3 regions of the Streptomyces sp. NPDC088812 genome follow, and region 2 is predicted to be linked to each of the others. Evidence: riboswitches for the same ligand, from Rfam matches in the RefSeq annotation. Region 2 holds a riboswitch; each other region holds the start of a gene.
What was found. Region 2 has a riboswitch for cobalamin ahead of ACIP67_RS00615 (ABC transporter substrate-binding protein). Riboswitches for the same ligand answer to the same signal wherever they lie in the genome.
Positions count from the first base shown of each region.

Region 1: linked by a shared signal. The riboswitch ahead of ACIP67_RS26885 (energy-coupling factor ABC transporter permease) and the one ahead of ACIP67_RS00615 (ABC transporter substrate-binding protein) in region 2 are both predicted to bind cobalamin.
Region 3: linked by a shared signal. The riboswitch ahead of ACIP67_RS36825 (cobalamin biosynthesis protein) and the one ahead of ACIP67_RS00615 (ABC transporter substrate-binding protein) in region 2 are both predicted to bind cobalamin.

Region 1 covers NZ_JBIVJP010000016.1:158,867-165,281, forward strand. The annotation lists gene ACIP67_RS26875 (MarR family transcriptional regulator) at 1-19, opposite strand, end outside; gene ACIP67_RS26880 (PP2C family protein-serine/threonine phosphatase) at 222-1,364, shown strand; cobalamin riboswitch at 1,575-1,758, shown strand; gene ACIP67_RS26885 (energy-coupling factor ABC transporter permease) at 1,788-2,495, shown strand; gene ACIP67_RS26890 (energy-coupling factor ABC transporter substrate-binding protein) at 2,492-2,935, shown strand; gene cbiQ (cobalt ECF transporter T component CbiQ) at 2,941-3,690, shown strand; gene ACIP67_RS26900 (energy-coupling factor ABC transporter ATP-binding protein) at 3,687-4,541, shown strand; gene ACIP67_RS26905 (amidohydrolase) at 4,629-5,828, shown strand.
Region 2 covers NZ_JBIVJP010000001.1:123,192-135,000, reverse strand. The annotation lists gene ACIP67_RS00620 (FecCD family ABC transporter permease) at 1-252, opposite strand, end outside; gene ACIP67_RS00615 (ABC transporter substrate-binding protein) at 249-1,313, opposite strand; cobalamin riboswitch at 1,369-1,582, opposite strand; gene ACIP67_RS00610 (YnfA family protein) at 1,941-2,276, shown strand; partial or broken gene ACIP67_RS00605 (response regulator transcription factor) at 2,361-2,699, opposite strand; partial or broken gene ACIP67_RS00600 (MMPL family transporter) at 3,117-5,343, opposite strand; gene ACIP67_RS00595 (alpha/beta hydrolase fold domain-containing protein) at 5,519-6,442, opposite strand; gene ACIP67_RS00590 (GNAT family N-acetyltransferase) at 6,711-7,511, shown strand; gene ACIP67_RS00585 (DUF3237 domain-containing protein) at 7,663-8,130, shown strand; gene ACIP67_RS00580 (glycoside hydrolase family 43 protein) at 8,349-9,752, shown strand; gene ACIP67_RS00575 (serine hydrolase domain-containing protein) at 9,822-11,018, opposite strand; gene ACIP67_RS00570 (S8 family serine peptidase) at 11,683-11,809, shown strand, end outside.
Region 3 covers NZ_JBIVJP010000027.1:99,957-106,371, forward strand. The annotation lists gene cobN (cobaltochelatase subunit CobN) at 1-56, opposite strand, end outside; gene ACIP67_RS36820 (cobyric acid synthase) at 53-1,561, opposite strand; gene ACIP67_RS36825 (cobalamin biosynthesis protein) at 1,558-2,502, opposite strand; cobalamin riboswitch at 2,602-2,722, opposite strand; gene ACIP67_RS36830 (hypothetical protein) at 2,937-3,158, opposite strand; gene ACIP67_RS36835 (anion permease) at 3,193-4,449, opposite strand; gene ACIP67_RS36840 (class II aldolase/adducin family protein) at 4,598-5,290, shown strand; gene ACIP67_RS36845 (alpha/beta hydrolase family protein) at 5,573-6,415, shown strand, end outside.

The DNA of each region.
Region 1 (6,415 bases), on a different contig from region 2:
AGGCAGTCACGGTCCACACTCTCGCAGGCACTGGGTCGACCGCCAGCGTACTAGGGACCGCGTCGGCCGACCCCGTCGTACGCCCGGAGGGGGTACGGCGACACGGCGGGCGGCGGGCACAGCGACACGGCGGGCCGCGGCCGCACCGAGGGCCTCGTGCGCGTACGAGGCCGCCAAGAATTCGACGAAAGGTTGATGTTGTGACCACCGTGAACGCACTGGTGACCGCCGAGCGCGCGCTGCGGACGGCGGCCCCCCACGAGGTGATCGACGCGGTCCGCGGCGTACTGCTCCGCCAGTACGCCGCGGACTCCGTCGAGCTGTACCTCGCCGACTACGGCCTGACCGTGCTGCAACCGGTGTCCGAGCTGCCGCACACGGCGGAACCGGTGTCGGTGCACGACGGCCCGGCCGGCCGGGCGTTCGGCGCGCAGGAACCGTTCGTGGAAGCCGTGGGGGACGGGCGGGTACGGGTGCACCTGCCGGTCTCCGTGCGCGGCGACCGGCTCGGCGTGCTGACGGTCACCCTGCCGGAGCCGGCCGGCGACGTGCCGGCCGAACTCGCGGAGATCGCGCGGGCCCTCGGGCACGAGCTGATCGTGGCCGAACGGGACACCGACCTCTATGTCCAGGCGAGACGCAAGGACCGGCTCACCCTGGCCGCCGAGATGCAGTGGCACCTGCTCCCGGGCCGGTCGTGCAGCCGCCCCGAGTTCGAGCTGGGCGCGCAACTGGAGCCCGCCTACGCGGTCTTCGGCGACAACTACGACTGGTCCGCGACGGCCGACCGCCTGATGCTGTACGTCACCAACGGCATGGGCGAGGGCACGGAGGCGTCCCTGCTGACCGGTCTGGCCATCACCGCGCTGCGCAACGCCCGGCGGGCCGGACTGTCCCTCGCCGACCAGGCGGCCCTCGCCGACCAGGCCGTGCACGCCCACTACCGGGGCCGCCGCTACCTGTCCGTCCTCATGCTCGACCTCGACCTCACCACGGGACGCGCCCGGGTGGTGGACGCCGGCTCCCCGCGCATGCTGAGGCTGCGCGACGGCCGTGTGGAACGGATTCCGCTCGACGCCCAGTTGCCGCTCGGCATGTTCGAGGAGACCGACTACGTGGAGCAGGAGGTGCACGCCGAGCCCGGTGACCGCCTCGTCTTCGTCAGCGACGGCGTGCACGCGGTCGCCTCCCCCGGCGGAGAGACGTACGGCGACGCCCCCCTCGCCCGCGCGATCCAGGCCACCCGCCTGCTGCCCGCGGCCGAGGTACCGCACGCCGTCCTGCGCGAACTGACCCGCCACCGCGGCGAACGGACCCCGGAGGACGACGCCCTGGTGGTCTGCCTGGACTGGCGGGGGCGCTGATCGGGGAGAGCGGCGGGGGAGGCGGCGGGCGGCGGGGGCCCGTGGGGCGCCCCGGCGGGTGGCGCGCGGGCGCGGACGCGGCGTGTGCGGGCCCGGCGGACTCGGTCGCGACACGCGCGGGCTGCCCTGCTCGGCTGTGCGCCGGGGCGTGAGCCGCCGCCCGCCGCTCGCGCGCCCCCGTTGCCGCTTGTCACCGCCCCGGTCCGCGCACTACTGTCACCACGCCTTGGTGAACGGGAAATCCGGTGTGATGCCGGTGCGGCCCTCGCCACTGTGATCGGGAAGTCCGGCTCCGGCCCTCACGGGCAGCCACTGGGTCCTCGGACCCGGGAAGGCGGAGCACGGGCGGTGGTACCCGTCAGCCAGGAGACCGGCCAAGGCGCGTCAACCATCCACGAGGTGCTGGAGAGGGTCTGCTGAGCCATGCACATAGCCGAGGGTTTCCTTCCTCCGGCGCACGCGGTCGCCTGGGGCATCGCGTCGGCGCCGTTCGTCGTCCACGGAGTCCGCGCACTGAGCCGTGAGGTGCGCGAGCACCCGGAGAGCACGCTTCTCCTCGGCGCCTCCGGGGCCTTCACGTTCGTCCTGTCCGCTCTCAAGCTGCCCTCGGTGACCGGCAGTTGTTCGCACCCCACCGGGACCGGCCTGGGCGCGATCCTCTTTCGGCCGCCGGTCATGACGGTGCTGGGCACCATCACCCTGCTCTTCCAGGCACTGCTGCTCGCGCACGGCGGGCTGACCACGCTCGGCGCCAACGCCTTCTCGATGGCGATCGTCGGGCCCTGGGCCGGCTACGGCACGTACCGGCTGCTGCGGCGGTTCGCCGTGCCGCTGATGGTCGCGGTGTTCTTCGGCGCGTTCGTCGCCGACCTGTCGACGTACTGCGTCACCAGCGTGCAGCTGGCGCTGGCGTTCCCCGACCCGGGCAGCGGCTTCCTGGGCGCGCTCGGCAAGTTCGGCTCCATCTTCGCCGTCACGCAGATCCCGCTCGCGGTGAGCGAGGGTCTGCTCACCGTCCTGGTGATGCGTCTGCTGGTGCAGTCCAGCAAGGGCGAACTGACCCGGCTCGGCGTGCTCGTCACCGGGCGGCGACAGGCGCAGCCGACCGGGACGGAGGCGGTGGCCCGGTGAACCGCAACGCGAGGATCAACGCCCTGCTGCTGCTCGTGGTGGTCGCCCTCGCGGTGCTGCCGCTGGCCCTGGGCCTGGGCGACGGCAAGAAGGAGCCGTTCGCGGGCTCCGACGCCGAGGCGGAGACGGCGATCACCGAGATCGAACCGGACTACGAACCGTGGTTCTCCCCGCTGTACGAGCCGCCGTCCGGTGAGATCGAGTCGGCGCTGTTCGCCCTCCAGGCCGCGCTGGGCGCGGGCGTCCTCGCCTACTACTTCGGCCTGCGCCGGGGCCGGCGGCAGGGCGAACAGCGGGCGAGGGCCCTGCCGGACGGCCCGGAGACCGCACACCGGACGGTCCCGGACGACGGCGCGGCCGGCGCGGAGCGTACGGAGGCGACCGCGCCCGCGGACGGCGCCCCCGGCGGTGCCGGGAAGTCCGGGCGGGGACGGGCCTGACCCTCGTGCTGCCGATCGACGCGGCGGCGCACAGCAGCCGCTGGCGCCGCCGTCACCCCGTGGACAAGGCCGTACTCGGACTCGGGCTGACCCTGCTCGCGATCTCCCTGCCGCCCTGGCCCGGTGCGGCCCTGGTCCTGGTGACGGCGCTCGCCGTGCTGCTGGGCCCGGCGGGAGTACCGGCCCGCCGGCTGTGGCGCGCCTACCGGGTGCCGCTGGGCTTCTGCGCCACCGGTGCCCTCCCGCTGCTGGTCCGGGTGGGCGGGCCCGGCGCCTTCGTGGGCCTGGCCGACGGCGGGCCCGCGCGGGCCGGGGAGCTGATGCTGCGCACCTCGGCCGCCTCCCTCGGCGTGCTGCTGTTCGCGTTCACCACCCCCATGTCCGACCTGCTGCCACGGCTGGTGCGGGCCGGCGTGCCCGCGCCGGTCGTGGACGTCGCCCTGGTCACGTACCGCATGAGTTTCCTGCTGCTGGACTCCGTGCGGCGGATCCGGGAGGCCCAGGCGGCCCGGCTCGGGCACACCTCGCGGGCCGCCGAGTGGCGCTCCCTCGCCGGGCTCGGCGCCACCGCCTTCGTGCGGGCCTTCGACCGGGCGGCGCGCCTCCAGGCCGGGCTCGCCGGACGCGGCTACGACGGCACCCTGCGCGTCCTGGTGCCCGAGGCCCGCGTCTCCGTCCGCTTCACGGCCGCGAGCTGCGCGCTCCTCGCAACGGTGGCCGCCCTCACCCTCGTCCTGGAAGGGCCCCTGTCATGAGCGAGCCGGTGGCCCTGCGGGGCGTCTCCTTCGCGTACGAGGACGGCCCGGCCGTGCTCGACGGTCTCGACTTCGCGGTCCGCGAGGGCCGCGCGCTCGCCCTGCTCGGCCGCAACGGCAGCGGCAAGACGACCCTGATGCGGCTGCTCAGCGGCGGACTGCGGCCGCGCGCCGGGACGGTGACGGTCGACGGGCGGCCGGTGGTGTACGACCGCAAGGGGCTGACCGGGCTGCGGACGACCGTCCAGCTGGTGGTGCAGGACCCGGACGACCAGTTGTTCGCCGCGTCCGTCGCGCAGGACGTGTCGTTCGGGCCGCTGAACCTCGGTCTGCCCGACAACGAGGTACGGGCCCGGGTGGCGGAGGCGCTCGCCGCCCTGGACATCGCCGCCCTCGCCGACCGGCCCACCCATCTGCTCTCCTACGGGCAGCGCAAGCGGACCGCGATCGCGGGCGCCGTCGCGATGCGGCCGCGCGTGCTCGTCCTCGACGAGCCGACCGCCGGGCTCGACCCGGACGGCCAGGAGCGCCTCCTGGCCACGCTCGACGCCCTGCGCGCCGCCGGCACCACGGTCGTGATGGCCACCCACGACGTCGACCTGGCCCTGCGCTGGGCCGACGACGCGGCCCTCCTCACCCCGTCCGGCGTCCACACCGGGCCCGCCGCCCCCACCCTGGCCCGCGCCGACCTGCTCCGCGCGGCGGGGCTGCGGCTGCCCTGGGGCGTCGCCGCGGCCCGGCTGCTGCGGGCGCAGGGCGCGTTGGCCGAGGGCGATGCCGGCCCCCGCAGCCCGGAGGAGCTGGCCGCCCTGGCGGCGGCCGTCCCGTCCCCCCGGCCGGCCGACGGCTGAGGCGGGCCCGTCCGGCGGGGTGTCGACGCGCCGCCCGGTGGAACCCGGTGGGTCGGAAGGAAGCCCCGCCGACACCCTGGAGGCCGTGTGCACCGCGATCCCGACGCCCTCCACCGCCGCGTCCGCCAGGAGGTGACGGACCGGGCGGACGCCCTCTGGGGCGTCGCGTCGGCACTGCACGCCGACCCCGAGTACGCCTTCGCCGAGCGGCGGGCCTGCGCGCTGCTGACGGGTGAGCTGCGCCGGGCCGGATTCGAGGTGCGGCAGGACGTGGCGGGCCTGCCGACCGCGTTCACCGCGCGCCACGGCCGGGGGCGGCCCGCGGTGGCGCTGCTGCTGGAGTACGACGCCCTGCCCGGCCTCGGGCACGCGTGCGGGCACAACCTGATCGCCGCCGCCGGCCTGGGCGCGGCGATCGCCGCCCGCGCCGCGCTGGGTCCGGACGCCGGGTCGGTGCTGGCGGTGGGCAGCCCGGCCGAGGAGGGCGGCGGGGGCAAGGTGCTGGAGGTGGAGGCGGGCGTCTTCGACCACGTCGACGCCGCGCTCATGTTCCACCCGGGGGTGTACGACTGGGTCCGGGCGCCGCTGACGGCCCAGGAGCAGTACCGGGTCGGCTTCCACGGCCGCGCCGCCCACCCGACGGGCAACCCCACGGAGGGCATCGACGCGCTCGCGGCCCTCGTCGAGCTGTTCAACGTGCTGGCCGCGCTCGGTCGGCGGTTGCCCGAGGCCTCGCACGTCCAGGGCATCGTCACGCACGGCGGTACGGCCACCAACATCGTGCCCGAGTACGCCGAGGGGCTGTTCGGGCTGCGCGCCGCCACCACGGACGCCCTGGACGACCTCGCCGGGCAGGTGCGGTCCGCCGCCGAGGGCGTGGCGCTCGCCACCGGCACCACGTGCGCCGTCGAGCGTGCCACCGTGCGCTACGAGCACTTCCGGGACAGCGGGGCGCTGTCGGGGCGGTTCGCCGCGCACCTGCGCCGGGCCGGCATCACCGTGACGCCGCCGGTGCCGGGGGTGTACCTCGGCTCGTCGGACATCGGGAACGTCAGCGGGCGGGTGCCGGCCATCCACCCCTTCGTCGCGATCATGGGTGAGGACGGCTCCGACCACACACCCGAGTTCGCCGCCGCCGCGGCCTCCGACCGGGCCCGGCACGTCCTCCTGGCGGCCACGGAGGCCCTGGCCTGCACGGCGGTGGACGTCCTGTGCGACGCGGACCTGCGGGCCGAGGCGTGGCGCGGGCACGACCACGGGATCACCACCGGCACCGCCCCACGCTGACCGGGCACCGCCCGACACCGACCCGTGCCGCCGGACGGCCGGACGGCGCGCCGTGCGGGGCCCCGGGTCGGCCCCGGTCCCTTGGCCCCCTGGCCCGGGGGCCCGGGTCGGGGGTCCGGGATCCGGGGCCGGGGTCCGAGGCCTGGCGTCGGAGGCGGGAGGCCCGCGAGCGGAGGCCGAGGGCCCGGGGGCGGAGGCCGGGGGTCCGGGGGCGGAGGCCGGGGGCCCGGGGGCGGAGGCCGGGGGCCCGGGGGCGGAGGCCGGGGGCCCGGGGGCGGAGGCCGGGGGACCGCGGGGCGCCGCCCGACACCGGCCCGCGCCCCCGGACGGCGCGCCGTGCGGGGACCCGAGTCGGACCCGGTCCCTTGGCCCCCTGGCCCGGGGGCCCGGGTCGGGGATCCGGGGTCCGGGGCCGGGGTCCGAGGCCTGGCGTCGGAGGCCGGAGGCCCGGGGGCGGAGGCCGGGGGCCCGGGGGCGGAGGCCGGGGGACCGCGGGGCGGAGGCCGGGGGACCGCGGGGCGGAGGCCGGGGGACCGCGGGGCGCCGCCCGACACCGGCCCGCGCCCCCGGACGGCGCGCCGTGCGGG
Region 2 (11,809 bases):
CATCACCGCCCCGCACAGCGCGAGTCCCGCCCCGCAGACGGCGGCGAGCACCGTCCGGGGCATGCGCAGGTTCCAGACGATGCCGTCGCGCAGCGGGGCCAGCCGGCTCTCCCCCACCCCGAGACGGGCGGCGACCGACGCCCACACGTCCGAGGCGGAGATGTCGGCGGGGCCGATCGTCACGGCGACGGCGACCGACACGGCGAGGACGAGCAGGCCGCCGGCCGCCACGAGCGTGTCGCGCAGCCTCACCCGGCGAGCCCGAACGAGCGCAGTCCGGCGGCGACCTGTTCGATGCCCTCGACCGTGCGGATCGACGGGTTCATGGCCTGACCGCTGAGCAGGATGTACCGCTTCTTCCGCACGGCGGTGAGGTTGCGGGTGGCGGCGTCGGTCTCCAGAAAGCGGATCTTGGCCTCGGCGGTCTCCGCCGTCTGCGACTTCCGGGTGAGGTCGCCCAGGACGATGACGTCGGGATCGCGGTCGGCGACCGTCTCCCAGTTGACCTGCGGCCATTCGTCGTGCGTGTCGGAGAGGGCGTTCTCCGCGCCGAGGGCCCGGGTGATGGCGCCGGGAGCGCCGCAGCAGCCGGCGAGGTAGGGCGACTCGGAGTTGGCGAACCAGTACATGAGGGAGACGCCGGAGGCGTCCAGTCCGGCGGTGGCCTCGCGCACCCGCTGCTGGAGGCTCGCCACGAGCTTCTCGCCGCGCGCCTCGACGTCGAAGGCGCGGGCCAGGTCGCGTATCTCGCCGTACACGGCGTCGAGGGTGAGCGGCTCGCTGCGGGAGCCGTCGCCGCCGCTGTCGTTGTCCTTGCCCTCGGAGCAGTCGGACGGCGAGACATAGGTGGGCACGCCCAGCTCCTCGAACTGCTCGCGCGTGGCGACGCCGCCCTTGCCGAGGGTGGAGACGAACGAGGCGGTGACGAAGTCCGGTTCGGCGTCCAGCACCTTCTCGATGGACGGGTTGTTCTCGGCCAGCCGCGGCACGGACGCGTTGGCCTTCTCCAGTCCCTTCATCACCGGATCGGTCCAGGTGGCGGTGCCGGCCATGCGGTCCTGAAGGCCGAGGGAGAGCAGGATCTCGGTGGTGCCCTGGTTGAGGGAGACGGCCCGCCGGGGTGCCGACTCCAGCGTGACGCGGTGACCGCAGTCGACGATCGTGCGCGGGTAACCGGCGGCGGCCTGGGCGCTGCCGGCGCTGTCGCCGCCGGAGCCCCCTGATCCGCCGCAGGCGGTGAGCAGGAGGGCGGGGGCGAGCAGGAGGGCCGCGGTGCGCGGGACGCGCGGCGGTGTGGAACGGAGCACGGGCATGCCTCGGTTGTCGGGGCTCGTACGCGGAGCCTGGCCTGCGGACGTCCGCCATGCCCGGGGGCGTGGCGGTGCCAGCAGGTCTTCGGACTCGGGTTCGTCCGCGCGGGGCGCCTTCCCGGTTCGGTGCCGCACCGGCCCGCCGGCCGGCCCGTCCCCTTCCCAGTGGCGTGTGTGCCCCGCCCGTCCCCCTCACCGCTGCGCGTCAGTTCCGGATTCGCACCGGATTCCCTGGCCTCGGATGTGGCTCGACTGGCCTCGGCAGGCTATCAAGCCGCCGATAGGGCCGGTTCAGGGCGTCGGCCGCGGGCACGGTCGAGGAGCAGGCGCCCGGTGCGCGGGCGGTCCCGCGTCCACTGCACGGGCGGCCCCGCGTCCGCTGCGGGCGCGGCCCCGGCGCCCGGCACGCGGGCGGCCCGGTGCGCGGGCGGCCCGGTGCGCGGGCGGCCCGGAACCCGGCGCCCGATGCGTGGGCGGCCCGGTGCGCGGGCGGCCCCGAACCCGGCGCCCGATGCGTGGGCGGCCCGGTGCGCGGGCGGCCCCGAACCCGGCGCCCGATGCGTGGGCGGTCCGGCGGACCGTCAGGTCCGACGGAGATCGCGGCGGAGGCCCGGCCGATAGGGTCGCCCCATGACCGTCGCCCGTTCCGTCGCCCTGTTCGTCGTCGCCGCCCTCTTCGAGATCGGCGGCGCCTGGCTCGTCTGGCAGGGCGTCCGCGAGCACAGGGGCTGGGTCTGGGCCGGGGCGGGCGTGGTCGCGCTGGGCCTGTACGGCGTCGTGGCCACCTTCCAGACCGACGACAACTTCGGCCGCATCCTCGCCGCCTACGGCGGTGTCTTCGTCGCCGGATCGATCGCCTGGGGCATGGTCGCCGACGGTTACCGTCCCGACCGCTACGACGTCGTCGGCGCCCTGGTCTGCCTCGCCGGCATGGCCGTGATCATGTACGCGCCGCGGGCGCGGTGAGCCGGCGCCGTCGCCGGCCGGGTCGGCTCCGCTCGTCCACGGCACCCCGGAGAGGTGTCGTCGCACGCACCGGACGCACGTGCGTCACCGGCCGCCGTGGGGGCGGATGTGCGGGTGCGGGGTGACCAGGCCGCTCTGATAGGCGATGACGACGAGCTGGGCGCGGTCGCGGGCGTGGAGTTTGTTCATGGCCCGCTGGATGTGGCTGCGGACGGTCAGCGGGCTCAGCACGAGCCGGTCGGCGATCTCGGCGTTGGACATGCCGTGCGCGGCCAGCGCCGTGACCTCCCGTTCCCGGTCGGTCAGGGCCTTCAGGACGTCGGGGAGCGCGAGGAAGTCGTCGGTGTCCGGGGTGGCCAGGAAGCGGGTGATGAGGGCCCGGGTGGCGGCCGGGGAGAGGAGGGCGTCGCCGGCCGCGACGGTGCCGGGTGCGCAGGCTCGTGGCGTACTGCGCGACCAGGAGCGGTGCCATCAGCAGCGGCGTCAGAAGGTAGCCGAGGGCCACGAGGACCACGGTGCAGAGGGTGACCGTGGCGAGGACGGGCAGGGGGCGGCTGTCGCGTCGGCGCAGCGCGGCGCAGGCGACGGCGGCGGGCGCGACAGCGGGCCACGGGGCCGGCGGCTCGGGCATCACCGCGCGGGCGAGGAGGACACCGGTGACGGTGAGGGCGAACAGCAGGGCCAGCGTCACGGCCTCGACGGCCTTCGGGCGCGTGGCCGCCCGGCGCTGCCAGCTGGTGCTCATCACATTTCCCTACGGTTCCTACGGCAGGCATGGTCACACATCGCGGGCCGCGACGCCGTCGAGCCCGGCGGCGCGGCCCGCGGGCGGGGCTCACCTCAGGTACGGACGTGTTCCCGGGAGGCGGTCTCGCCGTCCGCCGGTGCGGCCCCGGGCGCCGGCGGGGTGAGTCCGGCGCCCTCGACGTCCACGCGGGGCAGCAGCCGGTCGAGCCGGCGGGGCAGCCACCACGCCTTGTCGCCGAGGAGGGCCAGCACGGCGGGGACGAGCGCCATGCGGACGACGAAGGCGTCGAAGAGCACGGCGACCGCGAGACCGAAACCGATCGTCTTGATCATCGACTCGCCGGAGCCGATGAACCCGGAGAAGACCGCGATCATGATGACGGCCGCCGCGACGACCACCCGGGCGCTGTGCCCGAACCCCGTGACGATCGCCCGGGCGGCCCGGTCCCCGTGCACGTACGCCTCCCGCATGCGTGCCACGAGGAACACCTCGTAGTCCATCGCCAGGCCGAAGACGATGCCCACCAGGAAGATCGGCATCAGGCTCATGATCGGGCCGGGCTGTTCCACGCCGAGCAGGTGCGCGCCCCAGCCCCACTGGAAGACCGCCACGACCGCGCCGAGGGCGGCCAGCACCGACAGCAGGAACCCGAGCGCGGCCTTGACGGGCACGAGCACGGAACGGAAGACCACCAGCAGCAGGAGCAGGGCGAGGCCGATGATGACGGCCAGGTAGGGCACGAGCGCGTCCTGGAGGGCCTGGGCGATGTCGATGTTCATCGCGGTGCTGCCGGTGACCTTGAACGTGGCCCCCGTCTCCCGTTCCAGACCGGCGCGTTCGGCGCGGAGGGCGCGGACGACGTCCTTGGTGTCCTCGTCGTTGGGTCCGGTGGCCGGGACCGCCGAGAACAGCGCGGCGTCACCGGCCTCGTTGTAGCGCGCGGCGGAGACGGACACGACTCCGCGGGTGGCGCCGATCGCCTTGGCCACCGTGTTCACCGCCGCCTCGGGTCCGGCCGCGTCCTCGACGTCCACCACGATCGTCAGCGGCCCGTTGAAGCCCGCGCCGTAACCTTCCGCGAGCGCGTCGTAGGCGCGCCGCTGCGTCGACGAGACCGGCTCTGACTCGGCGCCCGGCATGCCCAGTTCCAGCTGCGTGGCGGGCAGCGCCAGGGAGCCCAGGCCGGCGACGCACAGGACCAGCACGGCCACCGGGCGGCGCAGCACGAACCGCGCCCGACGGGAGCCGCCGTTGTCCGGGCCGGCGGCCGGCCGGGCGGCCGTGGCGCGGCGCCGGCGCGTGGCGCGGGAGAGCACGGCATCGGGCCACATCCCGAGCAGGGCGGGCACCAGGGTGAGCGCGACCAGGACGGCCACGACGACGGCGCCCGCGGCGCACAGGCCCATCTTGGTCAGCATGGGCACGCCGATCACCGTCAGGCCGGCCAGCGCGATGACGACCGTGAGGCCGGCGAAGACGACGGCGGAGCCGGCGGTGCCGACGGCGAGGCCGGTCGCCTCGCGGGGGGGTGTGGCCGGCGGCGCGTTCCTCCCGGTAGCGGGAGACCACGAAGAGGGCGTAGTCGATGCCGACCGCCAGTCCGAGCATGGTGGCGAGCGTGCCGGTGGTCAGGGAGAGCCCGAGGGCGCTGCCGAGGGCCGGGATGGCGGCCATGCTGATCCCGACGCCGATGACGGCGGTGAGCAGCGGAAGGCCCGCGGCGGCGAGGGATCCGAAGGTGATCAGCAGGACGACGGCGGCGAGGGCGATGCCGATGGCCTCGGAGGAGCCGCCCGCCGCGGGCTGCGCGGCGAGTGCGGTGCCTCCGACCTCGACCGTGAGGCCGGCGGCGCGGGCCTCGTCGACGGCTGCCTCCAGGGCGGCCTTGTCGGCGTCCGTGAGGTCGTCCGCCTTCACCGTGTAGGTCACCGAGGCGTAGGCGGTGGAGCCGTCCTCGCTCACCGCGCCCGCCGTGAACGGACTCACGGCGCCGGCGACCCGGGGCGCGTCGGCGGCCTCCGCCACGAGCGTGTCGATGGCGGCGCGGTGGGCGGCCGCGGTCACCTTCTCCCCGTCGGGGGCGACGAAGACGATCTGCGCGGTGGCGCCGTCGGCCGCAGGGCCGGGAAAGCGCTCTCCGATCACGTCGAAGGCCTTCTGCGCCTCGATGCCGGGCATGAAGGACCTGCCGTCGTCGGAGGCGGCGGGTGCCTTGGCGGCGCCCACGCCGACGGCGCCGAGCAGCACCGCCCACAACAACGTCACGAGCCAGCGCCGCCGGAAGGCGGTCCGGCCCCACCGGTAGAGCAAGGTAGCCACGGGAAACGGATCTCCAGTTCTGGTGTCGGGTGGACGACCAGCCTGGCGTGGCGGGGGGCGCCGGGGCATCGTGCCGGTGCGGGCACTGTGGCCTGGTGGCAGGGCACCAGCCGACGCGTCCGGGTCCTCCCCCAGGAGGAGGACCCGGTACTCCCCGGGGACGACGGCGGGCCCGTCAGCCGGCGAGCACGCTCGCGAAGAAGTCGAGCGACCGGTCGACCTCCTTGAGGGACGGACCGCGGTTCAGGTGGCCGTGCGTCATGCCCGCCGCCAGGTACGTCCGGACCGGGACATGGCACTCGTCCAGTTGCCGGGCGAGGAGGTCGCCGGACGGCCGGAGGTCGTCGAACTCGGAGAGGACGACACCGGTCGGGGGCAGGTCGTTCAGGTTCGCCGCCCCGGGCATCGCGTCCGCCGGCAGGTCGGTCAGACGGCCGACGTAGTTGCGCACCATGTCCTCGATCGACCCGGTGGTGAACCGCAGGAGCGACGGCAGGTCCCGCATCGCCGCCGCCGTCCCGTCGTCCAGGGCCGGGGTCGGGAAGTGGGCGAACGGATAGGCCAGCAGCAGGGTGTCCGGGCGGGGTTCGCCCCGGTCGCGCAGCCGGATCGCCGTGGACAGGGCGAGGGCGGCGCCCGCGCTCGCGCCGCCCAGGGCGACGGGGCCGCGCGCCTGGCCGGATCCGTGGAGCCAGAGCCACGCGGCGTGCGCGTCGTCGACGGGGACGGGGTAGCGGATGCCGTTCACCGCCAGCCGGTATCCGACGGAAACCACCAGGGCCCCGGCGCGGGCGGCCAGCTCGGCGGAGACCGTGTGCGCTTCCGGCATGTCGAGATCACCGGCCGCGAAGCCGCCGCCGTGCAGCCACAGCAGCGCGCGGCGGGGCGTGTCGCGCGGGGTGTAGACCCGGACGGGCACGTCCCCGTGCGGTCCGGGGATCGTGCGGTCCTCGACCGCGACGTCCGGCATGCTCCACACGTCGGGATCGTCGTGGTACTCCGCGAGCCGGCTCCTCGCCTCCGGGTCGGACGCGGCGTCCTCCCAGCCGAGGCCGTCGAGCAGGTGGAACTTGGCGGCGAGGAAGGGATCTATCGGCATGGGCGCTCCCAGGGGGTCGGGCCGGTGGTGCGGGCTGCGTGCCCCGGGACGGGCGCGGTGTCGGGCGAGGACGCCGGTCCCGGGGCTCCTTGTCGGGACCAGTGTGATCGCTCGGCGCCGCGGGGCGGGAGGCCGGCGGCGCCGGCTGCCGGGAACGGGCGCCGCGGAGATCCTCCGGAAACGCCCTGCGGCAGGCGTGAACCCTGGACCGGTGACGTTCGTTACCCCTGGGAAGCATCCACGCACTCCACGGCATGAGGGGTTGTCCATGACGGGTCTCACGGAATCGATCGAATCGATGGAGCAACTCGCCACGGTGTGGCGCGCCTTGGTCCTCGACCGGGAACCGCGCGCGGACGTGCGGGACCTGCCGGGCGTCGCCGTGCGCTGGGCCGACTGCCGGTTCGCGTTCTGGAACTGCGTCACGCTGACCGACGTGGGGGCGGACGCGGCGCTCCTGGACCGGCGTCTGACGCAGGCGGCGGACATCATGCGCGCGAAGAAGCACCCGGGCTTCCTGTGGCTCTTCGAGGACCTCCTCGACGGCGGGGCACGCGCGGGCCTGGCGGAGGCGGCCGAACGGGCCGGTCTCCAGCACGCCTTCGCCGGCACCGGCATGGCCGGGAACCTGCTCCCCGTGCCCGACCCGGTCCACCCCGACCTGACGTTCGTGCGGGTGAGCACCGACGAACAGCTGCGGGCGTACGCGGACATCAACGCGCGCGCCTACGGATTCCCGCTGGAGGACGGCCGCGACGGGCTCCTCGGCTCCGCGCTGTGGAAGACCGACGCGCACGCCTACCTCGGCCTGCGGGACGGCGTCCCGGTGACGTGCGCCGCGACGCTGGAGGCGGAGGGACGCCTCTTCGTCGCGCTCGTCGCCACGGACCCCGCCTGGGAACGCAGGGGCTACGGCGAGGCGGTGACCCGGAAGGCGCTGCACGAGGGCGCCCGGGCGACCGGGCTGACCCGCGCCACTCTGCACGCGACCGCCGCCGGGGCACCCGTGTACCCCCGCATCGGTTTCGAGCCGAACTCACCGGTGCACTTCTACGCCCTGAAGAGCTGACGTTCCGTCAGCGCGCGGCCCGTTCCGTGCCCCTGGCGCTCGCGGGTGCCGTCGCACCCGGTACCGTGCATCGACTTCGCGGACCTGCGTTCCCGGACCGCCCCGGCGCCCCGACCGCGCCGGGGCGTGTCCCCGACCACGGGAGTACGGCATGGCGCACGCCCCCAGCACCCGGCACGCCTTCACCCTGGAAGTGGAGCTGGCTCCTCCGATCGACGTGGGCGAGACCCCGCACGGCCGCCGTCGGGTGATCCCCATCACCGGCGGCACGTTCAGCGGGCCGGACGCCCGCGGCCAGGTCCTCCCCGGCGGCGCCGACTGGAACCTCGTCCGCCCGGACGGCGTCACCCACCTGTGGGCGCGCTACACCCTGCGCACCGACGACGGCCACCACCTCATGGTCACCAACGAGGGCTGGGGCACCCGGGACGAGGCGTCCGTGCGGCGGATCTCCGCGGGCGGCGGAGGGGAGCCGGACGGCTGGTACTGCCGCACCAACCCGCGCTTCGAGGTGGGTGAGGGGCCCTACGCGTGGATGAACCACACCCTCTTCATCGGCGACCTGCGCCCCCCGGCCGGCCTCGACCGCGTGACCATCGTCGTCCACCGCGTGACCTGACGCGTCAGCAGCGGTCCCCGCCGGAGAAGTCGCGTCGAAAATATTGACGTGCTCCGGACAGGGCTTTACTTTCTGACCGCCTCACCGAACTACGTTCGAGATATCGGCCATGCGGAGGGTGTCGAGCCGCCGTTCCTTTCCCACGGTCCACTCGTGCTGCCGCCGTTCGCCCGTCCGCCGCCGTGAGCTCACCCGACCCGCACACACCCGGAGAGCCGATGAGCGCACCATCCCGCCCCCAGGCCATGCCGTCGCGCAGACTGTTCCTGGGCACCGCCGCGGCCGGTTCCATGGCCCTGGCCGCCGATCTGACGCTGGGGACCGGCCCCGCCCACGCCGCCGACTCCGCCTACGTCATGGGCTACTTCACCGAGTCGCCCCAGGGCGTCGGCACCGACTACGGCCTGCACCTGGCCGTCAGCACGGACTCGCTGAACTGGATGCCGCTGAACCAGAACGCGCCGGTGGTCACCCCCACCGCCGGAGCCGGCGGCCTGCGCGACCCGTTCATCCTGCGCAAGCAGGACGGCACCTTCGTCGTGCTCGCCACCGACCTCAAGGGCACCGACTGGACCTACAACAGCCAGACCATCCACGTCTGGGACTCCACCGACCTGCGCACCTTCACCAACTACCGCCGCCCCCACCTGCACGACATGACCACCCACAGCTGGGCCCCGGAAGCCTTCTGGGACGCCTCCCGCAGCCAGTACGCCATCATCTACTCGTCCGTGAACGCAAGCGGTCACAACGTCCTGATGGTCAACTACACCAGCGACTTCACGACGGTCTCCGCCCCGCAGGTGTTCTTCGACCCGGGCTACGACGTCATCGACGGCGACATGGCCGTGGGCGTGAACGGCGTCAACTACCTCTACTTCAAGAGCAGCAGCACCGGCGGCCTGGTCGGCGCCCGGTCCACCTCGCTGAACCCCGGCAGCTTCACGCCCTTCAGCACCTCGGTCGCCCACGGCGGCACCGAGGCACCCACCCTCGTGAAGTCCCTGACCTCCGGCACCTGGTACCTCTGGGGCGACACCTACACCCCCAACGGCGTCTTCTACGCCTGGCAGACCACCGACCTCGCCGCCGGCACCTGGACCCCGGTCGACCAGAAGCTCTACACCCACCCGGTCAACGCCAAGCACTGCACCATCGCCACCATCACCAGCACCCAGTACACCAACCTGGTCACCCGCTGGGGCGCACCCACCTGGAACCGGCTCAAGTCGTACAACTACCCCGACCGCTACGTACGCCACGCCGACTTCACCGCACGGATCGACACCTACCCGTTCGACCCGTACACCGACTCCCAGTGGCGCCTCGTCCCCGGCCTGGCCGACGCCTCGGGCATCTCCTTCCAGTCGGTCAACTACCCCACCCGCCACCTGCGGCACTACGACTACCAGCTCCGGCTGGACGCCGCCGACAGCACCACCACCTTCGCCCAGGACGCCACCTTCCACCGGGTCAACGGCCTGGCCGACGCCTCCTGGGCCTCCTTCCGCTCCCACAACCAGCCCACCCGCTACATCCGGCACTCCGCCTACGCACTGCGCATCGACCCGATCTCGACCGCCACGGACCAGGCCGACGCCACCTTCTCGGTCGGTTACTGATCCTCTCGACGCGGCCGCGCGCGACGGCCGGCTCCCGCAGGCCGTTGCGCGTGAGAGGACGGAGGTGCGTCAGAACCGCCCGGAGCCGGAGGGCGCCGCGGCCCGGGTGAGCAGGTCGGCGACCCGGGCGATCGTCTGACTCTCCTCGCCGTTGCGGGCGGTCGTCGGATGGCAGGTGAGCACGAAGCGTCTCCGCTGGTCACGGGTGGAGAACACGGCGTTCTTGTAGCCGTACTTCTCGCCGGTCTTGCCCCAGAAGGTGACGCCGTTGACGGTGGCCCGCTGGAGTCCCGTGCTGTAGCGGGCCGGGGAGCCGTCCAGCATCGGGACGTCGTCCGGTGGCAGGGTGAACATCAGCCGGAGCAGCTCGGGCGGAAGCAGCTCGCCGGAGAACAGCGTGGTGAGCAGATGGTCGAGATCGCTGGTGGTCGAGATCATGTCGCCCTCGCCCCGGCATGACGACTGGTCGTACGTGGTGATGTCGCGCAGACTGCCGTCGGCCATCGTCAGACAGCCGTGTACGTGCCGGCCGTGGATGCACGGGTCGTCGCCCGGCGAGGCAGTGCGGTCCAGGCCCAGCGGGCGCAGGATGCGGGCCGCGACGGCCTCCTCGTACGGGCGGCCGGTCACCTTGTCGACGATCAACGAGGCCAGTACGTAGTTGATGCCGCGGTATTCCTGCCGGGTGCCCGGGGCGAACTTCAGCGGCCCGTGCGTCGCCGTCGCCACCCATTCCTGCGGCGTCCAGTGGTCGAAGCGGTGACGGAACACCTCCTCCGCGGTCTCCGGCTCGGGGACGCCGACGTGGTCGGGCAGCCCGCTGGTGTGGTTCAGCAGGTTCGCCACGGTGACAGCCGCGTATCTGGCCGGCAACAGCCCCGGCAGGACGCGACGTACCGGTACGTCGAGTGCGATCCGGCCCTCGGCCACCAGTTGCAGGACCACCGTGGCGACGAAAACCTTGGTGACGCTGCCGATCCGGACCTTGTCGTGTGCCGTCACCGGTCGCCGTGTCCGGATGTCGGCCACGCCCGAGGTGCCGCGCCAGGAACCGGCCGTGCCGCCGACCCACAACTGGGCCGCGGTCGAGGGCGGGTGCTCCAGGTCGTCGATCGCCGCCTGTAAGGAGCTGGGATCCAGGGGCGGGAGCGTCGCGGTCGAGGCGGCGGCGGGGTGCGCGGGCAGCGCCGCGGTGGCGGTCAGTGCGGCCGTCCCCGACAGAGCGGCACCCACAAAGGTCCTTCGGCTCATGCGTGGTGAGGTCATGCCCTCACACTGTCAGCGGGCGGGCGCCCCGGACATCGGGGTCGCCCCCGAGTGATCCCTGGCTCCACCCCGACACGGCCCACGAGCCGAGCCGACCGCTTCCTTAGGGCGCGCGCCGCCGGGCCCGATCCCGCATGTCAGCAAGGTGCGGAGAGCGATCGCGCGGTCACGCGCAGGCAGCGGGGAACGCCACCGGCCCGCACCCCCGGGCGGAACCGGTGATACCCCGCTGACCCGCGCGTACGGCCAGGGGCAGCAGGCTTAAGGACGCCGCCCGTGCTCGACGCCGGCCGGGACGTGTCCGTGGGCGGCAGATGCCGAATGCGGCCAAAAGGCGATGCATTCGAGAATTGTCACGGCTCGATCATTGGACCCTTTTCTCACAGGCTTCCCGCAGCCGTTCGAACGCGCAGCACTGCCGGAGCGGCTCCCTATGTGTTTCACCGGGCAATATGTGAAAGCGAAACCGGGCAGCTGCCATCGCAGCGGAGCGGCCCGCAGGTGAGGGGCACCGACTGACGCCTCGTCACCGACGTCCGGCACAGGAGTGCGGAACGGAGTTGCCGCGCGATGAGAACGCGAGGAAACTGAAAGAGGGAGGGCAATTTTTCCCAGGCGGCGGAGCCTGGGCCGTGTCGGCACCGGCCATGGACTCCGCGCCGGCATGGAAGAGGCACATGCGATGTCGCGGCATTACTACCAACGTGGCCGACTCGTCGAGGCTGAAGAGATCGATGACGTCGTCGCGGTCAAGATGGGACCGGACACCTCCGCCGAATCCGCCTCCGCGT
Region 3 (6,415 bases), on a different contig from region 2:
GACCGGGCCGCCAGCAGATCGGTGTCGGCGGTCGACAACAACAACACTGTGCTCATGCGGGCGCTCCCGGTGGAATGAAAGGCAGTCCTTGCGGCGCGCCCGACTCGATGAGCCGCCGGAGCGCGTCGGTGTCCGCGTGCTGTTCGATCAGGTCGCCGAGCCGGTCGAGCTGCTCCTCGCGCAGCGCGGCGAACGAGGTGCCGGCGGCGGGCACGAAGCGACGGCCCGCGGCGGCCGCCACCTCGCGCAGGAAGGCCCGCCGGAATCCGTCCGACTCCAGCGAACCGTGCCAGTGCGTGCCCCAGACCTGCCCGACCCGGCAGCCGTCGAGGAAGGGCTCCCCGCCCAGGACCTCGGCGACCCCGTGGTGGATCTCGTAGCCCTCGACCGGCTCCCCGAGGGCCTCCCCGACGGGCCGGGTGAGGGTCTTCTCCCGGGCGAAGCGCACACGTACGGGGAGGACGCCGAGCCCGTCCACCCGCCCCCGGCGGCTCTCGACCTCGTCGTCGATGCGCTCGCCGAGGAGCTGGAAGCCGCCGCAGATGCCGAGGACGGGCCGCTGTTCGGCCGCCCGGCGGACCAGGGCGTCGGCCAGCCCCCGCTCCCGCAGCCACTCCAGCGCCCGCACGGTCCCCCGGGTGCCGGGGACGACCACGAGGTCGGCGTCGGCCAGTTCCTCCGGCCGGTCCACGAACCGCACCACGACGCCCGGTTCGGCGGCCAGCGCGTCGACGTCGGTGAAGTTGGACATGTACGGCACCGCGCAGACGGCGACCCGCAGCACGTCCTCCCCGACGGGAGGCGCGACGGCCGACTCCCGGACCGTGCCGCGCAGCGACACCCCCATTCCGTCCTCCTCGTCGATGCCGAGCCCGTGCCGGAACGGCAGCACCCCGTACGTCCGCCGCCCGGTCAGCCCGTGCAGCATGTCCAGGCCCGGCTCCAGCAGCGAGACGTCGCCGCGGAACTTGTTGACGAGGAACCCGGCGACGAGCGCCTGGTCCTCGGGGGAGAGCAGGGCGACGGTCCCGAAGAACGACGCGAAGACGCCGCCCCGGTCGATGTCGCCGACGACGAGCACGGGCAGCCCGGCGCCCCGCGCGATCCCCATGTTCACGATGTCCGTCCGCCGCAGGTTGATCTCGGCGGGAGAACCGGCCCCCTCACAGATCACCGCGTCATACGTGCCCCGCAACGTCTCGAGGCACTCCAGCACGGTCCCGAGCAGCTGCCGCTGCCGTCCCCCGTGGTACCCGCGGGCGCTCATCTCGCCGACCGGTTTCCCGAGCAGCACGACCTGGCTGCTCTGCTCGCCACCGGGCTTGAGCAGCACGGGGTTCATCAGCGCGGTCGGCTCCACCCGGCATGCCTGGGCCTGCATGGCCTGGGCGCGCCCGATCTCGGCGCCCTCCCGTGTCACGAACGAGTTCAGCGACATGTTCTGCGCCTTGAAGGGCGCGACCTTCACTCCCTGCCGCACCAGCCACCGGCAGATCCCGGCGGTGACGACGCTCTTGCCGGCGTCGGAGGTGGTGCCGGCGACGAGGAGACCCCCGCTCATGACGTACGCCCCTTCGCGACGAGGCGCGCGGCGACGGTGACGCCGAGCGCGAGGAGGCCGACACGGCGGGAGAGCCGCGCGGCGCGTTCGATGTCCCGCGCGGCCACGGGCCGCCCGGCCGGCCCGTTGAGCACGGGCCGGTGCTCGACCCGGCCGCCGTAGGACAGGGTCCCGCCCAGCCGCACCCCGAGGGCGCCGGCGAAGGAGGCCTCCACCGGGCCGGCGTTCGGGCTGGGGTGCTTGCGCGCGTCGGCCCGCCAGGCCCGTACGGCCCCGCGGGGATCGTCCCCGGCGACGGCGGCGAGGACGGCCGTCAGCCGTGCCCCCGGCCAGCCGGCGAGGTCGTCCAGGCGTGCCGAGGCCCAGCCGTAGCGACGGTGACGCGGAGACCTGTGGCCGACCATGGCGTCGAGGGTGTTGACGGCCCGGAAGCCGAGCAGCCCCGGCACGCCGCCCACGGCGCCCCACACCAGCGCGCCGACCACGGCGTCGGAGGTGTTCTCGGCGACGGACTCGACGACGGCGCGGGCGATCCCGTCCGCGTCCAGGGCCTGCGGGTCCCGCCCGCACAGATGCGGCAGCCGGGCCCGCGCGCCCTCGACGTCCCCCGCCTCCAGACACCGCCCGATGGTCCGGGCCTCGCGCACGAGGGAGGTCCCGCCGACGACGGCCCAGGTGGCGGTGGCGGTCAGGGCGACGGAGGCGGCGGCCGACGACCGGACGGCGCGTGCGGCGCCGGCGCCCAGGGCCACGGCCCCGCCGACGCACACGGCGGTGTGCAGCGCGCCCCACCCGCGGTGGTCGTGCCACAGCACCCGCTCCACGCCGGCCGCGGCCCGCCCGAACACGGCGACCGGATGTCCCCGGCGCGGATCGCCGAGGAGCAGGTCCCCCAGGAGGCCGGCGGCGGCGCCGTACGCGTGAACGCGATCGGCACCCATCGGCTCAGCCGGCCGCGGGGTCGGGCAACGACCGGGTACGTGACCTCGAACGGCAGCCGAGCATGGCGATATGTCCTCACTCAGGGTGTCCACGCCCTGGTTCGACGAGACCGGCGACGAGAGTTCCTGGCTCCCGGGGGTGTCTACCCCGGTGACAGTGGCGGGACCGCGCCGGATTCACACCGGCTTCCTCTTCCTGTCGCCGTACATGGCTCCGGCAGTCCACCACGGGCCCGGAACGGCCGTCAACTTGGTGTTGACCTGCACGGGGAGAGTGTGCAGAACCCCACACCGGCCGTCCGGGACGGCCCGCGTGGACGTGTGTCCGCCCCGCCGGGACCGCCGGTGAGGCGGACGCCGACAGGGCGGGGGAGAGAGGGACGGGAGGGGGAGGAGAGGGAGTGGGGGAGGGGCGGGGACCCGTGGCGCGTGGCTCAGGCCACGATCAGCGAGATGCCGTACGCCACCGCGGCCGCGCACGCGGCGAAGCACGCGTACGCGCCGGTGACCGCGAGCGCGGCCGTCCCGCCCTGCGCCGCGGCCCGCTCGCGCCGCGACAGGCCCATGATGCCGAGGGTGAAGAGCGTCACCAGGGCCACCGTGACCACGAGGCTGACGCCGAAGACGGAGCCCAGGGCCGCCCAGTCGATCTTCATGATGCTTCTCTTCCTTCGTGCCGGGTGGGCGGGCTCAGGCGGCGGGAGCCGTCGGCTCGGTGGCGATGGCCGGTGCGGCCGGCGTCGGGACGGCGGCGATCGGCCCGTCCGGGATCGTGCCCGCCGGGACCGTGCCCGCCGGGGGCGGGGTGACGGCCGCGATCGCCGTGGTGACCACGCCGGCCGGCTCGTCGGTGCCGTTGACGTTCGACGCGTCCACGACCTCGTTCCGGGACCGCTTCCAGATCGCGGCGCTGGAGGCGACGAGGAAGACCGCGACAAGGCCCGTGCCCCAGGCGCCGAGGCCGGTGACGTACTCGGCGAGCGCGCCGACGACGGCCGCGGCCGGCAGGGTCAGGCCCCAGGCGACGAACATCCGGGTGGCCGTCGACCAGCGGACGACGCCGCCCTTGCGGCCCAGCCCCGCGCCCATCACCGCGCCGGAGACCGAGTGCGTGGTGGAGAGGGAGAAGCCGAGGTGGGAGGAGGCGAGGATGACGGTGGCCGCGCTGGTCTGGGCGGCGAAGCCCTGCTGCGGCTGGAGGTCGGTCAGGCCCTTGCCCATGGTGCGGATGATGCGCCAGCCACCCAGGTAGGTGCCGAGCGCGATGGCGAGGCCCGCGGAGAGGATGACCCACATCGGCGGGTCGGAGTCGGGGGCGACGGCGCCGCCGGCGACCAGGGCGAGGGTGATGATGCCCATCGTCTTCTGCGCGTCGTTGGTGCCGTGGGCGAGGGAGACCAGGCCCGCCGAGGCGATCTGGCCGGCCCGGTAGCCCTTCTCGGCCGCCTTGCCGTCGGCCTTCCGGCCGAGCGTGTACGACAGGCGGGTGGCGAACATCGCGGCGACGCCCGCCACGATCGGGGCGGCGACCGCCGGGAGCAGCACCTTGGTGACGAGCACGTCGCCGTGGACCGCGCCGACGCCCGCCGAGGCGATGGTGGCGCCGATCAGACCGCCCATGAGGGCGTGCGAGGAACTGGAGGGGAGTCCGACCAGCCAGGTCAGAAGGTTCCAGAGGATCGCGCCGACCAGGGCGGCGAAGATGACCTCGGGACGGATGCCGGTCTCGTCGACGAGACCCTTGGAGATCGTGTTGGCGACCTCCACCGAGAGGAATGCGCCTACAAGGTTGAGCACGGCGGACATGGCCACCGCGACCTTGGGCTTGAGTGCGCCGGTCGAGATGGTCGTGGCCATCGCGTTGGCGGTGTCGTGGAAACCGTTCGTGAAATCGAACGCGAGTGCGGTTACCACCACAATCGCGAGGATCAGCGAGAAGTTTTCCATTTACCCAGGCAATCGTTCGAGGTCATTGGCTGGATGAACGTAGGTAACCTGGGTGAACGGAAGGTGAACTGAGTCGGGCTTCGTGATGACTGTCTGCGGAGTCTCGTATTCCGGCCGTCCGGGCGCCGCCCCTGGCAGGATCATGGGCATGGCTGAACTGCGACGTGACCCCCGCCACGACACCGCCGGCACACCGGGGACGGAGGAGGCCCTGGCCTGGGCGGACCTGCTGGCGACGGCCCGCCGCACCGCCGCCGACGGGCTGGTCGTCGGCACCTCCGGCAACGTCTCGGTCCGGGTCGGCGACACCGTGCTCGTCACCCCCTCCGGCGTGCCCTACGACCGCCTCACCGCCGACGACATCACCGGCGTCCGCCTCGACGGCCGGCAGGTCCTCGGCACCCTGGTCCCCACCAGCGAACTGCCGATGCACCTCGCCGTCTACCGCACCACCGACGCCCGCGCCGTCGTCCACACCCACGCCGTGCACGCCACGGCCGTCTCCACCCTCGTCACCGAACTCCCGTCCGTGCACTACATGGTCTGCGCCCTCGGCGGCTCCGTCCGGGTCGCCCCCTACGCGACCTACGGCACCCGAGAACTGGCGGACAACATGCTCCGGGCCCTCGACGGCCGCACCGGCTGCCTCCTCCAGAACCACGGCACCCTCACCTACGGCGCCACCCTCGACCAGGCCTACGACCGCACCGCCCAGCTGGAGTGGATGTGCCGGCTGTGGCTCACCGCGTCCTCGGTGCCCGGCCTCACCCCGACCCTCCTGACACCGGAGCAGCTGTCGGCGGTGGCGGAGCGGCTGGGGGGCTACGGGCAGCGGCCCTGACCGGGCGGCCCACGGCACGCCGTGCTCCGGCGCGTGGCGCGTGTTCCGGCCCGTGGCGCGCCGTGCTCCGGCACCCGTCCCGCGCCGTGCTCCGGCGCGTGGCGCGTGTTCCGGCCCGTGGCGCGCCGTGCTCCGGCACCCGTCCCGCGCCGTGCTCCGGCCCCTGGCGCGCCGTGCTCCGGCCTCTGGAACGCCGTGCTCCGGCTTCTGGCACGACGCCGTGCTCCGGTCCGTCCCGTGCCACCACTGGCCGGTCGGACGATCGGCCGGGACACTGGACGGGTGCGCACTGTCACCGCGACGGCCGCCGCCGTCACCGCAGCCCTGGCCGCCGGCGCCGCCAGTGTCGCCGCCGGCCGGTTCGCCAGCGACGCCGCGCTCAAGGCGCCGCCCGGCCGCCCCCTGCCCACCGAACCCCGGCTCACCGTGCACGGCACCGCCGCCGGCCAGATCGTGCTCACCCGCGACCTGGCCACCCTGCGGCCCGGCACCTACGGCCTCGCCGGGAACGGCTCCCACGCGGTCGTCGGCCCGGTCCTGGCCACCGCGCCCCCCTCCGCCGACACCGTCGTCCGCCGCCTGGAACGCGTCACCCACGGCACGCTGAGCCCCGGCGACGCGGTGTGGCTCACCCCGAACCTGTACGTCGGCACCCCGAGCGGCGCGCTCGGCCTCGACCACGCCGACGTCCACGTCCCCGGCGAGCTCGGACCGCTGCCCGCCTGGTTCGTCCCCGGCGCCCGCCGCACCTGGGTGATCGCCGTGCACGGCCTGGGCACCACCCGGGAGCACGCGCTCAACCTCGCCCGCTTCCTGCACCGCCGGGGCTTCCCGGTGCTCGCCCTCGCCTACCGCGGCGACCTCGGCGCGCCCCGCCCCCCGGACGGCCTCAACCACCTCGGCGCCACCGAGTGGCGGGACGTCGACGCGGCCCTGCGCTACGCCGCGCGCCACGGCGCCGAACGCGTCGTCCTGCTCGGCTGGTCCACCGGCGCCACCATGGCCCTGCGGGCCGCCGCCCACTCCGGTCTGCGCGACCTCGTCTCGGGGCTGGTGCTGGACTCCCCGGTACTCGACTGGCAGGCCACCCTGCGCGCCCTCGCCGCCGCCCGCCACACCCCCGGC